DNA from 2 places in the Streptomyces sp. R-07 genome. Region 2 is predicted to be linked to the other one. Evidence: predicted binding sites of a transcription regulator. Region 2 holds the regulator's gene; the other holds the start of a gene.
The links. The regulator HspR, encoded in region 2, represses chaperone genes until heat shock. The targets are predictions, from matches to a motif close to TTGAGNNNNNNNNNCTCAA.
Positions count from the first base shown of each region.

Region 1 (8,509 bases), 1.7 Mb from region 2:
TGTCGATCTCGTCGAGCAGGACCACCGGGTTCATGGACCCGGCCTCCTTGACGGCGCGGACGATCCGGCCGGGCAGGGCGCCGACGTACGTGCGCCGGTGGCCGCGGATCTCCGCCTCGTCGCGCACGCCGCCGAGGGCGACCCGGACGAACTTCCGGCCCATGGCGTGGGCCACCGATTCCGCGATCGACGTCTTGCCGACGCCGGGCGGGCCGACGAGGGCGAGGACGGCTCCGCCGCGGCGGCCGCCGACGACGCCGAGGCCGCGCTCGGAGCGGCGCTTGCGCACCGCGAGGTACTCGGTGATGCGTTCCTTCACGTCGTCGAGGCCGGCGTGCTCGGCGTCGAGGACGGCGCGGGCGCCCCGGATGTCGTACCGGTCCTCGGTCCGCTCGTTCCAGGGCAGTTCGAGGACGGTGTCCAGCCAGGTGCGGATCCAGGAGCCCTCGGGGGACTGGTCGCTGGACCGCTCCAGCTTCTCGACCTCCTTGAGGGCGGCCTCCCGGACCTTCTCGGGCAGGTCGGCGGCCTCCACGCGGGCGCGGTAGTCGTCGGACTCGTCGCCCTCGGTCTCGCCGTTGAGGTCGCGGAGTTCCTTGCGGACGGCTTCGAGCTGGCGGCGGAGCAGGAACTCGCGCTGCTGCTTGTCGACGCCCTCCTGGACGTCCTTGGCGATGGTCTCGGCGACGTCCTGCTCGGCGAGGTGCTCGCGGAGCTGGGCGGTGGCGAGCTTGAGGCGGGCGACCGGGTCGGCGGTCTCCAGGAGTTCGACCTTCTGGTCGACGCTGAGGAAGGGCGAGTATCCGGAGTTGTCGGCGAGGGCGCCGACGCCGTCGATCTGCTGGACGCGGTCGACGACCTGCCAGGCGCCGCGCTTCTTGAGCCAGCTGGTGGCCAGCGCCTTGTACTCCTTGACCAGTTCGGTCACGGAGCCGGGCAGCGGGTCGGGCAGGGCCTCCTCGACGGTGCTGCCCTCGACCCACAGGGCGGCGCCGGGGCCGGTGGTGCCGGCGCCGATGCGGACGCGGCCGAGGCCGCGGATGAGCGCGCCGGGGTCGCCGTCGGACAGGCGCCCGACCTGCTCGACGATGCCCAGGACGCCGGTGCCGGCGTAGGTTCCGTCGACCCGCGGCACGAGGAGCACGCGGGGCTTGCCCGCTGCGGTGCGGGCGGCGGCCTGGGCGGCCTCGACGGCGGCCCGTACGTCGTTGTCGGACAGGTCGAGCGGCACCACCATTCCGGGCAGCACGACCTCGTCGTCGAGCGGCAGCACAGGCAGAGTGAGCGGCACAGACGCCATGGACTCAGAAGCCATGATCTCCCCTTCGGCAGTCAAGTTGAGCTGTACGGACTCAATGCTTGTGAGCGGTGGAATGTTCCCAGGCGCTCGTTCGCTCTGAGCGATCACCCTCGCGCGCCCCCACGACCGACCGATGTAATACCTCCATGGATATTGCAGCCATTACATCAGCCTGGGTGGCGGGCTGGACCGTCTCCCGGGGCACCCCCGCCGCCGTCGCCGAGCCCTGGGGCCACCGGATCGAGGTCGGCCTGCCCCGGCACGTCGTACGGCACGTCCTGCCCGCCCCCGACGCGGACTCCGTCGGCGCGCTCTGCGCCCGGCTGACCGCCCCGTACAGCTGGCTCAAGGTGATGGCGGGCCCGGAGGAGGTGGCGCCCTGGATCACCGAGGGGTGGACGGTCCCCGACGACCCGGGCTTCATGATGGTCAAGCCGCTGGACCCGGGCGCCCGCCCCGCGCCGCCCGAGGGCTACGCCCGGACCACCGAGGTCGAGGACGGCGTCATCCGGGTCCGGATACTCGCCCCCGACGGCACCCTCGCCGCGCGCGGCCAGATCGCCCCGACCGGCTCCACCGCCGTCGCCGACCAGATCGAGACCGACCCCGCGCACCGGCGCCGGGGCCTCGGCGCCAACGTCATGCGCACCCTGGAGGCCGCCGCCGCCCAGGCGGGCGCGGAGACCGGCGTGCTGGCCGCGACCACGGACGGCCTCGCCCTGTACGACTCGCTGGACTGGCGCTACCGGGGACCGGTCACCGGAATCGTCCGCACGGGACCCGAGGGTCACTGAACGGGGGAAACCCGGCCGTCCGGCTGCGCGCGGGCCCCCGGACGGGGCATGCTCGACCCATGGTGCGAGGCGTACGGGTGACGAGGACGTGGTGCGGGACCCTACTGCTCGCGGGGGCCCTGGTCGCCGGGGTGAGCGGCTGCGGCCCGGGCGTGCCGTCCGCGCCCGGCGGGCCGCGGTCGAGCACGAGCGCGCCGGCCGTACCGAGCCCCACGACGGACCCCGGCACCCCGGCGGCGGACCCCCAGCCGGGCGAGGTCCTCGTCGAGGTGGTCGTCAACGGCGGGCTCGCCGGAGTCCGCAACCAGCTCGTCGTCCACTACGACGGCAGCTGGACCAGCCGCTCCGGCACCAAGCCGCCCCGGACCGGCAAGCAGACCCCCGCCGAGGCCGCGGAACTGCGGGCCGCCCTGGAGGACCCCGCCTTCGCCCTGGTCCCGGAGCGCCCCACGGGCAGCCCGGTCCCGGACGGATTCCAGTACTACGTGACGTACCGCCACCGCCTGGTCGTCGCGGGCGACGGCGAGCGCCCGCCCGCCCTCCAGCGCGTCTTCGCCGCCCTCCCGGAAGGCGGTCCGCCGACCGCCCCGTGAGCGGGACCGCTGCCGTCCGCTCCCCTGAAGCCCCGTGTCCGTGAGGCTCGTTAAGTGTTTGTCCCGGCCGTCCCGGCCCCGTAAGGATGGCCGGGACGGACCGTACGCACACGAGACAACGGAGTGTTCATGAACAGCCCCGTCACCCTCGACCGCCGCGAAGGACCGTACGGCGAAGTGGTGCTCCGCCGCCGTGCCGAGCACTACGAGATCATCGCCAACGGCACCTTCCTGATGGACACCTCCGACGGGCGCTCCGAGCGGCTGCTGATCGACGCGGCCCTGGCCGCCCTCCCCGAGGAGTCCCGTCCCGGCGCCGCCGTCCTCGTCGGCGGCCTCGGTGTCGGTTTCTCCCTCGCCCACGCCGCCGCCGACCCCCGCTGGGGCCGGATCACGGTCGCCGAGCGCGAGGAGGCGATCATCGACTGGCACCGGAAGGGGCCGCTCGCGGCGATCTCCGGGGCCGCGCTCGCCGATCCGAGGACCGTGATCCTGCACACGGACCTCGTGGACTACCTCCGCACCACCACCGACACCTACGACGCCCTCTGTCTCGACATCGACAACGGCCCCGACTGGACGGTCACCGAGGACAACGAATCCCTTTACTCGGCCGAGGGATTGGCGTCCTGCGCGGCCCGCCTGAACCCGGGCGGAATCCTCGCCGTGTGGTCCGCGCGGCCGTCCGCCGATTTCGAAGGGTCCTTGCGGAATGCCGGATTCAGCGGGGTACGGACGGAAGAGATCCCCGTTGCCCGGGGCGTCCCCGACGTGGTCCACCTCGCCGCCCGTCCCAGGTAGCTCCTGGATAGCCTGGACGCCGCCGGTACCTCTAGGCTGCTGAGCCGACATCGGCGACGCGAGGCGGGGCAATGGAGCAGACACACACCACTCACCACGGTGCGGCGGCCACTCCGGGGGCCCAGCGGCGCGTCCTGGTGGTCGAGGACGACGCCACGATCGTGGAGGCGATCTCCGCGCGGCTGCGCGCCGAGGGCTTCCTCGTCCAGACCGCGACGGACGGTCCGGCGGCCGTCGACGCCGCCGAGGCCTGGCAGCCCGACCTGATGGTCCTGGACGTGATGCTGCCCGGTTTCGACGGCCTGGAGGTGTGCCGCAGGGTCCAGGCCCAGCGTCCCGTCCCGGTCCTCATGCTGACCGCCCGCGACGACGAGACCGACATGCTGGTCGGCCTCGGCGTCGGCGCGGACGACTACATGACCAAGCCGTTCTCGATGCGCGAGCTGGCCGCCCGGGTGCACGTGCTGCTGCGCCGGGTCGAGCGGGCCGCGCTCGCGGCCGTCACCCCGCGCAGCGGGATCCTGCGCCTGGGCGAGCTGGAGATCGACCACGCGCAGCGCCGGGTCCGGGTCCGCGCGGAGGACGTGCACCTGACCCCCACCGAGTTCGACCTGCTGGTCTGCCTGGCGAGCACCCCCCGCGCGGTCCTCTCCCGCGAGCAGCTGCTCGCCGAGGTGTGGGACTGGGCGGACGCCTCGGGCACCCGCACCGTGGACAGCCACATCAAGGCGCTGCGCCGGAAGATCGGGGCCGAGCGGATCCGTACGGTCCACGGCGTCGGCTACGCGCTGGAGACCCCGGCGTCGTGAACCGGCCGGGGCCAGGGAGGCCGCACGTGGGACCGGGGCCGCACCGGCCCCGCCGGATCGTGATCTCGATCAAGACCAAGCTGGGCGCCCTGGTCGTCGGGGCGGTCCTGCTGACCTCCTGCCTGGCCCTGGTCGCGATCCGCACGTCCACCGAGTTCCGGTACATCACGATCTTCGCGATGATCGCGACCCTGCTGATCACGCAGTTCGTGGCGCAGTCCCTGACGGCTCCGCTGGACGAGATGAACACGGTGGCCGGGTCGATCTCGCGCGGGGACTTCAGCCGCCGGGTGCGGGGCGCGGACCGGCGGGACGAGCTGGGCGACCTCGCCTCGACGATCAACCGCATGGCGGACGACCTGGAGGCCGTCGACCGGCACCGCAAGGAGCTGGTGGCCAATGTCTCGCACGAGCTGCGCACGCCGATCGCCGCGCTCCGGGCCGTCCTGGAGAACGTGGTGGACGGGGTGTCCGAGGCCGATCCGGAGACCATGCGCTCCGCGCTGAAGCAGACGGAGCGGCTCGGCCGGCTCGTCGAGACGCTGTTGGACCTGTCACGTCTTGACAACGGTGTCGTCGCGCTCAGGGCGAGCCGTTTCGAGGTCTGGCCGTATCTGTCGGGGGTGCTCCGGGAGGCGAATCTCGCCGCGTCCCAGCGCGGCCTCTCGTCCACCTCGGGGCTGCACCGCCGTACGGACGTGCATCTGCATCTGGACGTGTCGCCGCCCGAGCTGGTCGCGCACGCGGACGCGGAGCGGCTGCACCAGGTGATGGCGAACCTGATCGACAACGCGGTGAAGCACTCCCCGCCGCACGGCCGGGTCACGGTCCGGGCCCGGCGCGGCCCGTATCCGGACTCGCTGGAGCTGGAGGTCGAGGACGAGGGTCCCGGCATCCCGGAGTCGGAGCGGCACAAGGTCTTCGAGCGGTTCAACCGGGGCTCGGCCCCGGACCGGCAGGGCCCGGGCAGCGACGGCGGCACGGGCCTGGGTCTTGCGATCGCCCGGTGGGCGGTGGATCTGCACGGCGGCGGGATCGGAGTGGCCGAATCGTCACGTGGCTGCCGCATCAGAGTCACTCTTCCGGGCAGCCTTCCGCCGAGAGATTGACGTAGGGTTCGAACCGGAAGCGCACGTTCTGCGTGTACGTGATCAGGACCTGCGTGCACGTGAGCGGGGCGCGGTCAGGGATGCGGCCGAAGCGGGCCGTGCCCGCACTTTTCCGTACCCTCACACCTGCGGAACCACGGTTGTTTCCCGCCATTCACGGCGTCGAAACACCGCGTCAAGTGTGACTTGCGCGACGTTGGAGTGCCTGGCCTGCACCTCTCGGCCGGACAGGCGTAGCCTTTATTTCCGCTGTCCATCACCTTGTGAAGCGGAAGAGGGCGGTTGCCGCCGTGTCGTCTCAGTCCCCCAGTACCCCGAGCTCCCCGACCGACCAGGACGGGCAGGGCAAGAACCCTGCAACCGCCTTCGGTGCCAATGAGTGGCTCGTCGACGAGATCTACCAGCAGTACCTCCAGGACCCGAATTCGGTCGATCGTGCCTGGTGGGACTTCTTCGCCGACTACAAGCCCGGCGCGTCGGAGACCCCGGCCGCCGCGGCCCCCACCACCACACCGAGCGCTCAGGGCGTGCCCGCCTCGACGCAGGCGGGCCCCGCACAGGCCGCGCCTGCCGCTCCGGCGGCCGTTCCGGCCCCCGCGCCCGCCCCGGTCGCGGCCCCGGCCCCCGTGAAGCCGGCCGCGGCCCCCGCGCCGGTCGCCGCGAAGCCCGCCGCCGCCGCTCCGGCGCCGGTCAAGGCCGCCCCGGCCGCTCCGGCCGCCGCGGCCCCCGCCGGCCCCGAGCTGATCACGCTGCGCGGCCCCGCCGCCGCGGTCGCGAAGAACATGAACGCCTCCCTGGAGGTGCCGACGGCCACGTCCGTCCGCGCCGTCCCGGTGAAGCTGCTCTTCGACAACCGGATCGTGATCAACAACCACCTGAAGCGCGCCCGGGGCGGGAAGATCTCCTTCACGCACCTCATCGGCTACGCGATGGTGCAGGCGATCAAGGCCATGCCGTCGATGAACTACTCCTTCGCGGAGAAGGACGGCAAGCCGACCCTGGTCAAGCCGGAGCACGTGAACTTCGGCCTCGCGATCGACCTGGTCAAGCCCAACGGCGACCGCCAGCTCGTCGTCGCGGGCATCAAGAAGGCCGAGACGCTCAACTTCTTCGAGTTCTGGCAGGCCTACGAGGACATCGTCAAGCGCGCCCGCGTGGGCAAGCTGTCGATGGACGACTTCACCGGCGTCACGGTCTCCCTGACCAACCCCGGCGGCCTCGGCACCGTCCACTCCGTGCCGCGTCTGATGCCCGGACAGTCGGTCATCATGGGCGTCGGCTCGATGGACTACCCGGCCGAGTTCCAGGGCACCTCCCAGGACACCCTGAACAAGCTGGGCATCTCCAAGGTCATGACCCTGACCTCGACGTACGACCACCGCGTCATCCAGGGCGCCGCCTCCGGCGAGTTCCTGCGGATCGTGGCGAACTTCCTCCTCGGCGAGGAGGGCTTCTACGACGAGATCTTCAAGGCCCTGCGCATCCCCTACGAGCCGGTCCGCTGGCTCAAGGACATCGACGCCTCGCACGACGACGACGTCACCAAGGCCGCGCGCGTCTTCGAGCTCATCCACTCCTACCGGGTCCGCGGCCACGTCATGGCCGACACCGACCCGCTGGAGTACAAGCAGCGCAAGCACCCCGACCTGGACATCACCGAGCACGGCCTCACCCTGTGGGACCTGGAGCGGGAGTTCGCGGTCGGCGGCTTCGCCGGCAAGTCGATGATGAAGCTCCGCGACATCCTCGGCGTTCTCCGCGACTCGTACTGCCGCACCACCGGCGTCGAGTTCATGCACATCCAGGACCCGAAGCAGCGCAAGTGGATCCAGGACCGCGTCGAGCGCCCGCACTCCCGCGTGGAGCGCGAGGAGCAGCTGCGGATCCTGCGCCGGCTGAACGCGGCGGAGGCCTTCGAGACCTTCCTGCAGACGAAGTACGTCGGCCAGAAGCGCTTCTCCCTGGAGGGCGGCGAGTCCGTCATCCCGCTGCTCGACGCGGTCATCGACTCGGCCGCCGAGTCGCGCCTCGACGAGGTCGTCATCGGCATGGCCCACCGCGGCCGGCTGAACGTCCTGGCGAACATCGTCGGCAAGTCGTACGCGCAGATCTTCCGCGAGTTCGAGGGCAACCTCGACCCGAAGTCGATGCACGGCTCCGGCGACGTGAAGTACCACCTGGGCGCCGAGGGCACCTTCACCGGCCTCGACGGCGAGCAGATCAAGGTCTCCCTCGCCGCGAACCCCTCGCACCTGGAGGCGGTCGACCCGGTCCTGGAAGGCATCGTCCGCGCCAAGCAGGACGTCATCAACAAGGGCGGCACGGACTTCACCGTCCTGCCCGTCGCCCTGCACGGTGACGCGGCCTTCGCCGGCCAGGGTGTCGTCGCCGAGACGCTGAACATGTCGCAGCTGCGGGGCTACCGCACCGGCGGCACGGTCCACATCGTCATCAACAACCAGGTCGGCTTCACCGCCGCCCCGGAGTCCTCGCGTTCCTCGATGTACGCGACCGACGTGGCCCGCATGATCGAGGCGCCGATCTTCCACGTGAACGGCGACGACCCGGAGGCCGTGGTCCGCGTCGCGCGGCTCGCCTTCGAGTTCCGCCAGACGTTCAACAAGGACGTCGTGATCGACCTCATCTGCTACCGCCGCCGCGGTCACAACGAGGGCGACAACCCGCAGTTCACCAACCCGCAGATGTACAACCTGATCGACAAGAAGCGTTCGGTGCGCAAGCTGTACACCGAGTCGCTCATCGGTCGCGGCGACATCACCCTCGAAGAGGCGGAGCAGGCGCTCCAGGACTTCCAGGGCCAGCTGGAGAAGGTGTTCGCGGAGGTCCGCGAGGCCACCGCCGCCCCGGCGACGACGACCGTCCCGGACGCCAAGGCCACCTTCCCGGTCGGCGTCACCACCGCGGTCTCCCAGGAGGTCGTGAAGCGGATCGCCGAGTCGCAGGTCAGCGTCCCGGAGCGGATCACGGTCCACCCGCGTCTGCTGCCGCAGATGCAGCGCCGTGCCGCCTCCATCGACGACGGCACCATCGACTGGGGCTTCGGCGAGACCCTCGCCATCGGCTCCCTGCTGATGGAGGGCAC
Region 1 is NZ_CP183978.1:5,427,349-5,435,857, reverse strand. Features, by position in the region: gene lon (endopeptidase La) at 1-1,315, opposite strand, end outside; gene ACN9M0_RS25125 (GNAT family N-acetyltransferase) at 1,447-2,094, shown strand; gene ACN9M0_RS25120 (hypothetical protein) at 2,154-2,687, shown strand; gene ACN9M0_RS25115 (spermidine synthase) at 2,817-3,488, shown strand; gene ACN9M0_RS25110 (response regulator transcription factor) at 3,560-4,297, shown strand; gene ACN9M0_RS25105 (HAMP domain-containing sensor histidine kinase) at 4,294-5,406, shown strand; gene ACN9M0_RS25100 (multifunctional oxoglutarate decarboxylase/oxoglutarate dehydrogenase thiamine pyrophosphate-binding subunit/dihydrolipoyllysine-residue succinyltransferase subunit) at 5,697-8,509, shown strand, end outside.
Region 1: the regulator HspR is predicted to act here: its motif matches at 1,338-1,356, upstream of lon (endopeptidase La).

Region 2 (8,509 bases):
CCCGCCCCCAAGCCCGCCCCCAAGCCGGTCCCGAAGCCCGCGCCCAGGCCCGCCCCCCACCAGGCCTCCGCCAAGGTCACGCTGCCCGACGGGAACACCGCCCGGTTCTTCCCCGGCAAGACCTGGCCCCGCGTCGAGATCACCCGGTCCAACGGCCACGCCGTCGCCTCCCTCGACCTGAAGCACCCGACCGCCGCCCACCACGGCTGGACCTACAAGCTCGTCGACGCCGGCAAGCACCACTACAAGCTCGCCGCCATCGACACCCCGAAGCAGGGTGCCGACAGCTGGGTCTACGACTTCCAGGGCCGGCTGATCGAGAAGTACGTCGCCCAGAAGACCGCCTGACGCAGCGAAGAGGGCCGCCCCGCGCAACACGCGCGGGGCGGCCCTCTTCGTATGCGGTGTCAGCCTCAGACGGCCGGCTCGGGCTCCTCGGCCGCCGGCTCCGGCTCCGGGTCGACCGGGGTCTTCACCGAGTCCAGGAGCAGCTGCGCCACGTCCACGACCGTGACGGACTCCTTGGCCTTGCCCTCGTTCTTCTTGCCGTTGACCGAGTCGGTCAGCATGACCAGGCAGAACGGGCAGGCGGTGGAGACGATGTCCGGGTTGAGGGACAGGGCCTCGTCGACGCGCTCGTTGTTGATGCGCTTGCCGATCCGCTCCTCCATCCACATCCGGGCACCACCGGCGCCGCAGCAGAAGCCGCGCTCCTTGTGGCGGTGCATCTCCTGCTGGCGCAGGCCGGGGACGGCGGACATGATCTCGCGCGGCGGCGTGTAGACCTTGTTGTGCCGGCCCAGGTAGCAGGGGTCGTGGTAGGTGATGAGGCCCTCGACCGGGGTCACCGGGACCAGCTTGCCCTCGTCGATGAGGTGCTGGAGCAGCTGGGTGTGGTGGATGACCTCGTACTCGCCGCCGAGCTGCGGGTACTCGTTGGCGATGGTGTTGAAGCAGTGCGGGCAGGTCGAGACGATCTTCTTCGCCGACTTCGGCTTCTTCGTCGACTCGTCCTCGTCGTCCTCGCCGAACGCCATGTTCAGCATCGCGACGTTCTCCTGGGCGAGCTGCTGGAACAGCGGCTCGTTGCCCAGGCGGCGGGGGGAGTCACCGGTGCACTTCTCGTCGCCGCCCATGATCGCGAACTTGACGCCCGCGATGTTCAGGAGCTCCGCGAAGGCCTTGGTGGTCTTCTTGGCGCGGTCTTCCAGCGCACCCGCGCAGCCGACCCAGTACAGGTAGTCGAACTCGGAGAGGTCCTCCGCGTCCTTCCCGATGATCGGGACCTCGAAGTCGACCTCCTTGGTCCACTCGACGCGCTGCTTCTTCGCCAGGCCCCAGGGGTTGCCCTTCTTCTCCAGGTTCTTGAGCATCGTGCCCGCCTCGGACGGGAACGCGGACTCGATCATCACCTGGTAGCGGCGCATGTCGACGATGTGGTCGATGTGCTCGATGTCGACCGGGCACTGCTCGACGCAGGCGCCGCAGGTGGTGCAGGACCACAGGACGTCGGGGTCGATGACGCCGTTCTCCTCGGCGGTGCCGACGAGCGGGCGCTCGGCCTCGGCGATCGCGGAGGCGGGGACGTCCTTGAGCTGCTCCTCGGTCGCCTTCTCGTTGCCCTCCATGTCCTTGCCGCCGCCCGCGAGCAGGTACGGCGCCTTGGCGTGCGCGTGGTCGCGCAGCGACATGATGAGGAGCTTGGGGGAGAGGGGCTTGCCGGTGTTCCAGGCGGGGCACTGCGACTGGCAGCGGCCGCACTCGGTGCAGGTGGAGAAGTCGAGGATGCCCTTCCAGGAGAACTGCTCGACCTGGGAGACACCGAAGACGGCGTCCTCGGCCGGGTCCTCCCAGTCGATCTCCTTGCCGGCCGTGGTCATCGGCTGGAGCGCGCCGAGGGCGGTGGAGCCGTCGGCGTTGCGCTTGAACCAGATGTTCGGGAAGCCGAGGAAGCGGTGCCAGGCGACGCCCATGTTGGTGTTGAGCGAGACCGTGATCATCCAGGTGAAGGACGTGACGATCTTGAGGCACGCGAAGAAGTACGTGAGGTACTGGATCGTGCTCAGGTCGTCGATGTTGTCCAGGAGCGCGATCAGCGGGTACGAGGCGAAGAAGCCCGGCTCCCAGCTGGTGACGTGGTGCTGGACGCCTTCGAGGCCGCGGAGCGTCATGATGCAGACGCCGACGATCAGGATGACGGCCTCGACGAAGTACGCCTGGCCGGTCTTGGAGCCGGCGAAGCGGGACTTGCGGCCCGCCCTGGTCGGCTTGCTGAGCTGGCGGATCACGATGAGGGTCACGATGCCGAGGACCGTCATCAGGCCGAGGAACTCGGTGAAGATCTCGTACGGCAGCCAGTCACCGATGATCGGGATCAGCCAGTCGGCCTGGAAGAGCTGGCCGAAGGCGTTCACGATGGTGAGGAGCAGCGAGAAGAAGCCCACCGCGACGAACCAGTGCGCGAAGCCGACGATGCCCCAGCGGTTCATGCGCGTGTGGCCGAGGAATTCCTTGACCAGCGTGATGGTGCGCTGCTTGGGGTCACCGGTGCGTGTGCCGGCGGGTACCGGCTGACCGAGCCGCACGAAGCGGTAGATCTGCACGGTGGCGCGGCCGAACAGCGCGACGGCCACCACCGTGATGGCGATCGACACGATGATCGCGGCGAGTTGCATGACGGGCTCCTCGGGCGGGCCTACTAAGCGGTAACTTATTGAGTTCCTGCTGAGATTACCCGGTCGCGGCGCCGCGCTGTAGCGGCGCTCGCGGTGATGTGTGTCGCTCAGGCAAACCTTGCCGCGCGACGCCTGCGTACTGCTGGAAGCGTACGCGCAAGGATCAGCAGATCCATCCCCAGCCAGTGGTGGTCCACATAGTGGAGATCGAGCAGCTCGCGCTCCTCCCACGGCAGGTCCGACCGGCCGCTGATCTGCCACGGTCCGGTCAGTCCCGGGCGTACGGAGAGCCGGCGGCGGCCCTCGCCCGCGCACTCGCGGTGGGACGGGGTCAGCGGGCACGGTCCGACGAGCGACATCCGGCCGGCGATCACGTGCAGCAGCAGCGGCAGCGCGGCGAGCGGGCTCCTCGTGCGGAAGGTCAGCATCGTGAAGGGCCGCCCGGCCAGGCCGGCCACCGTCCGGCGGCGCAGCACCGCGCCGCTGCCGCTGAGGGTGACGGAGAGGGCGGTGCCGGCGATCAGCGGGGAGAGGGCGAGGAGCAGGAGGATCCCGCCCGCCACGTCGAACGAGCGCTTCGCCGTCATGCGGTCACATCCTCCGGCGGGAATCCTGGGATATGTCCGGACTCTCTCATGTGAACCTGGTCAAAGCGGGGGAACGACGCGCCCGTTGAGCGTCTTCGCGGGTGAAGAGTTGAGTCGGCTCGACTCAGGTCTGTTGACGCAGGCGACCTCCTCGTGCATCCTTGAGTCTGTTCCACTCAAGTCAGTCAGCTGGAGGAATTGAAATGGCACGTGCGGTCGGCATCGACCTGGGCACGACTAACTCCGTCGTCAGCGTTCTGGAAGGCGGCGAGCCCACCGTCATCACCAACGCCGAGGGCGCCAGGACCACGCCGTCCGTCGTCGCCTTCGCGAAGAACGGCGAGGTGCTCGTCGGCGAGGTGGCCAAGCGTCAGGCCGTCACCAACGTCGACAGGACCATCCGGTCGGTCAAGCGCCACATGGGCACCGACTGGAAGATCGAGATCGACGGCAAGAACTTCAACCCGCAGCAGATGAGCGCCTTCATCCTGCAGAAGCTGAAGCGCGACGCCGAGGCGTACCTGGGCGAGAAGGTCGTCGACGCGGTCATCACCGTCCCCGCGTACTTCAACGACTCCGAGCGTCAGGCCACCAAGGAGGCCGGTGAGATCGCGGGCCTCAACGTCCTGCGCATCGTCAACGAGCCGACCGCGGCCGCCCTGGCGTACGGCCTCGACAAGGACGACCAGACGATCCTCGTCTTCGACCTCGGTGGCGGCACCTTCGACGTGTCCCTCCTGGAGATCGGCGACGGCGTCGTCGAGGTGAAGGCCACCAACGGTGACAACCACCTCGGTGGTGACGACTGGGACCAGCGCGTCGTCGACTACCTGGTGACGCAGTTCCAGAACGGTCACGGCGTGGACCTGGCCAAGGACAAGATGGCTCTCCAGCGTCTCCGCGAGGCCGCGGAGAAGGCGAAGATCGAGCTCTCGTCCTCGACCGAGACCTCCATCAACCTGCCGTACATCACGGCCTCCGCCGAGGGCCCGCTGCACCTGGACGAGAAGCTCACGCGCGCCCAGTTCCAGCAGCTGACCTCGGACCTGCTCGACCGCTGCAAGGTGCCGTTCCACAACGTCATCAAGGACGCGGGCATCAACCTCTCCGAGATCGACCACGTCGTTCTCGTCGGTGGTTCGACCCGTATGCCGGCCGTCGCCGAGCTCGTCAAGGAGCTGACCGGCGGTCAGGACGCCAACAAGGGCGTCAACCCGGACGAGGTCGTCGCCATCGGCGCCGCGCTCCAGGCCGGTGTCCTCAAGGGTGAGGTCAAGGACGTCCTGCTCCTCGACGTGACCCCGCTGTCCCTCGGCATCGAGACCAAGGGCGGCATCATGACCAAGCTGATCGAGCGCAACACCACGATCCCGACCAAGCGGTCCGAGATCTTCACGACGGCCGAGGACAACCAGCCGTCCGTGCAGATCCAGGTCTACCAGGGCGAGCGCGAGATCGCGGCGTACAACAAGAAGCTCGGCATGTTCGAGCTGACCGGTCTGCCGCCGGCCCCGCGTGGCGTCCCGCAGATCGAGGTCGCCTTCGACATCGACGCCAACGGCATCATGCACGTGACCGCGAAGGACCTGGGCACGGGCAAGGAGCAGAAGATGACCGTCACCGGCGGCTCCTCGCTGCCGAAGGACGAGGTCGACCGGATGCGCCAGGAGGCCGAGCAGTACGCGGACGAGGACCACCGTCGCCGCGAGGCCGCCGAGTCCCGCAACCAGGGCGAGCAGCTCGTCTACCAGACGGAGAAGTTCCTCAAGGACAACGAGGACAAGGTCCCCGGTGACGTCAAGGCCGAGGTCGAGGCCGCGCTCGTCGAGCTGAAGGACAAGCTCAAGGGCGAGGACACCGCCGAGATCCGCACCGCCACCGAGAAGGTCGCGGCCGTCTCGCAGAAGCTCGGCCAGGCGATGTACGCCGACGCCCAGGGCGCCCAGGCGGCCGGCGGCGACGCCGGTCAGGCCAAGGCCGAGGACGACGTCGTCGACGCCGAGATCATCGACGACGAGCCCCAGAAGGGTGGCCAGGCGTGACGGAGGAGACCCCGGGCTTCGAGGAGAAGCCCGACGTCCCCGCCGACGGCACGCCCGAGGAGACCGAGGCCGCCGACTCCGCCGACAAGGCGGAGGGGGCGGCCCCGGCCGGGGACGCCACTGACGTGGCTCTGCTGGCGCAGCTGGACCAGGCCCGTACGGCGCTCGGCGAGCGCACCGGCGACCTCCAGCGGCTCCAGGCCGAGTACCAGAACTACCGCCGCCGCGTGGAGCGGGACCGGGTCACGGTCAAGGAGATCGCCGTCGCGAGTCTCCTGTCCGAGCTCCTGCCCGTCCTCGACGACGTCGGCCGGGCCCGGGACCACGGCGAGCTCGTGGGCGGGTTCAAGTCGGTGGCCGAATCGCTGGAGACCGTCGTCGCCAAGATGGGTCTGCAGCAGTTCGGCAAGGAGGGCGAGCCCTTCGACCCGACGATCCACGAGGCCCTGATGCACTCGTACGCGCCGGACGTCACCGAGACGACCTGCGTGGCGATCCTGCAGCCGGGGTACCGGATCGGCGAGCGGACCATCCGGCCCGCCCGCGTGGCCGTCGCCGAGCCCCAGCCGGGCGCGGCTCCGGCCAAGGACGAGAAGCAGTCGGCCGACGAGGAGAGCGGTGCCCCCGAGGAGGGGTGACGCAACGATCGTCCGGAAGGAGGGACGTCGATGAGCACGAAGGACTTCGTCGAGAAGGACTACTACAAGGTCCTCGGCGTCCCCAAGGACGCCACCGAGGCCGAGATCAAGAAGGCGTACCGGAAGCTCGCCCGCGAGAACCATCCCGACGCCAACAAGAACGACGCGAGCGCCGAGGCGCGCTTCAAGGAGATCTCCGAGGCGAACGACGTCCTCGGCGACCCCAAGAAGCGCAAGGAGTACGACGACGCCCGCGCCCTCTTCGGGAACGGCGGCTTCCGGGCCGGCGGCCCCGGCGCCGGCGGCTCGTTCAACTTCGACCTGGGCGACCTCTTCGGGGGCGCCCAGGGCGGCGGGGCGGGCGGCGGCTTCGGGGGCGGCGGCGGGATCGGGGACGTCTTCGGCGGCCTGTTCAACCGCGGCGGGGGTGCGGGCACCCGTACCCAGCCGCGGCGCGGCCAGGACATCGAGTCCGAGGTGACGCTCAGCTTCACCGAGGCCATCGAGGGCGCGACCGTACCGCTGCGGATGTCCAGCCAGCAGCCGTGCACGGCGTGCTCGGGCACCGGCGACAAGAACGGCACGCCCCGGGTGTGCCCGACCTGCGTCGGCACCGGGCAGGTCTCGCGCGGCAGCGGCGGCGGCTTCTCGCTCACCGACCCCTGCGTGGACTGCAAGGGCCGCGGCCTCATCGCCGAGAACCCCTGCGAGGTCTGCAAGGGCAGTGGCCGGGCCAAGTCCTCCCGCACCATGCAGGTCCGCATCCCGGCGGGCGTCGGCGACAACCAGAAGATCCGTCTCCGCGGCAAGGGAGCGCCGGGCGAGCGCGGCGGGCAGAACGGCGACCTGTACGTCGTCGTGCACGTCGACGAGCACCCGGTCTTCGGCCGCAAGGACGACAACCTCACCGTCACGGTGCCGGTCTCCTTCACGGAGGCGGCGCTCGGCGGCGAGATCAAGGTGCCGACCCTCGGCGGCCCCGCGGTCACCCTCAAGCTGCCCGCGGGCACCCCGAACGGCCGGACCATGCGCGCCCGGGGCAAGGGCGCGGTCCGCAAGGACGGCACGCGCGGCGACCTCCTCGTGACGGTCGAGGTGGCGGTGCCGAAGGAGCTGGACGACAAGGCACGTGAGGCCCTGGAGACCTTCCGCGAGGCGACGGCCTCCGAGGATCCGCGGGCCGAGCTGTTCCAGGCCGCGAAGGGAGCATGAGCAGATGGAAGGGCGCCGCCGCAATCCGTTCGAACTGACCGACGAGTCGCCGGTGTACGTCATCTCGGTGGCGGCCCAGCTCTCCGGTCTCCACCCGCAGACCCTGCGGCAGTACGACCGTCTCGGGCTGGTCTCTCCGGACCGCACGGCCGGACGGGGCCGCCGCTACTCGGCCCGTGACATCGAGCTGCTGCGCACCGTCCAGCAGCTGTCGCAGGACGAGGGCATCAACCTGGCCGGAATCAAGCGGATCATCGAACTGGAGAACCAGGTCGCCGCGCTCCAGGCCCGGGTGTCCGAGCTGTCGGCGGCGGTCGAGGGCGCGGCGGCGACGCTGCGCCAGCGCGAGGCCCAGGTGCACGCCTCGTACCGCCGGGACCTGGTGCCGTACACCGACGTGCAGCAGGCGAGCGCCCTCGTGGTGTGGCGCCCGAAGCGCGGCGAGTAGCCCTTCCCCTGTCATGACCGAGGCCCCTTCCACAGCTGTGGAAGGGGCCTTCGTCCGTTCCCGCCGACGGCGCTCAGGGGGCCCGTACGAGCTCCACGGTGGGCAGCCGGGGGCCGGAGAACCGGGGCGTTCCGGCGGCCCGGTCGAGGCCGATCAGTGCGTCCACGGCCGTCAGCTGTCCCGTTCGAGGATGCCGGACTGGGCGATCAGGTAGCCGAGCTGTGCGCGGCTGCCACTGCCCAGGGCGGCGGCGAGCTTGGCGATGTGCGCGCGGCAGGTCCGTACGTTCATCCCGAGCCGGCGGGCGATGGCCTCGTCGACGTGGCCCTCGACGAGGAGCTTGGCGATGGAGCGCTGGACGCCGCCGATGCCGTCCGTCTTGATGTCGTACGGGATCTCCTCCCGTATCGGCACCGCCAGCTGCCAGAACTGGTCGAAGACGCCGCCGAGGTAGGCGACGAGACCGGGGTGGCGCAGTTCCAGGGCGACCTGGCGGTCGCTGCGGGCCGGGATGAAGGCGACCTCGCGGTCGACGATGATCAGCCGGTCGATGATCTCTTCGAGGGTGCGGACCTGGACCTCGGGGCCGACGTGCTCCAGATAGGTCAGCGTGAGCTCGGTGTGGCGTGCGGTGTGCTGGTAGAGCGTGCGCATGCTGATGCCGCGTCCCAGGAGCGGGGAGACGCGGTCGAGGGCCTCCGTCAGGGCCTGGGCGGGGCGGCCGCCGCCCGGCTGGACGGTGAGGAGTTCGTGGCGGCAGTTGGCCACGACGCGGTCGAGGGTCGAGTTGATGCGGTCGATGCCTTCGAGCACGGTGATGGCGTGTGTGGTGGGTGAGTCGTGGGCGCTGATGGCCATGAACGGCTCGAAAGCGTCCGACAGGGCGACGGTGCGTCGCCGGCGGTCG
Region 2 is NZ_CP183978.1:3,729,422-3,737,930, reverse strand. Features, by position in the region: gene ACN9M0_RS16935 (hypothetical protein) at 1-348, shown strand, start outside; gene ACN9M0_RS16930 ((Fe-S)-binding protein) at 414-2,675, opposite strand; gene ACN9M0_RS16925 (sugar transferase) at 2,783-3,262, opposite strand; gene dnaK (molecular chaperone DnaK) at 3,466-5,304, shown strand; gene grpE (nucleotide exchange factor GrpE) at 5,301-5,942, shown strand; gene dnaJ (molecular chaperone DnaJ) at 5,973-7,154, shown strand; gene ACN9M0_RS16905 (heat shock protein transcriptional repressor HspR) at 7,159-7,602, shown strand; gene ACN9M0_RS16900 (helix-turn-helix transcriptional regulator) at 7,774-8,509, opposite strand, start outside.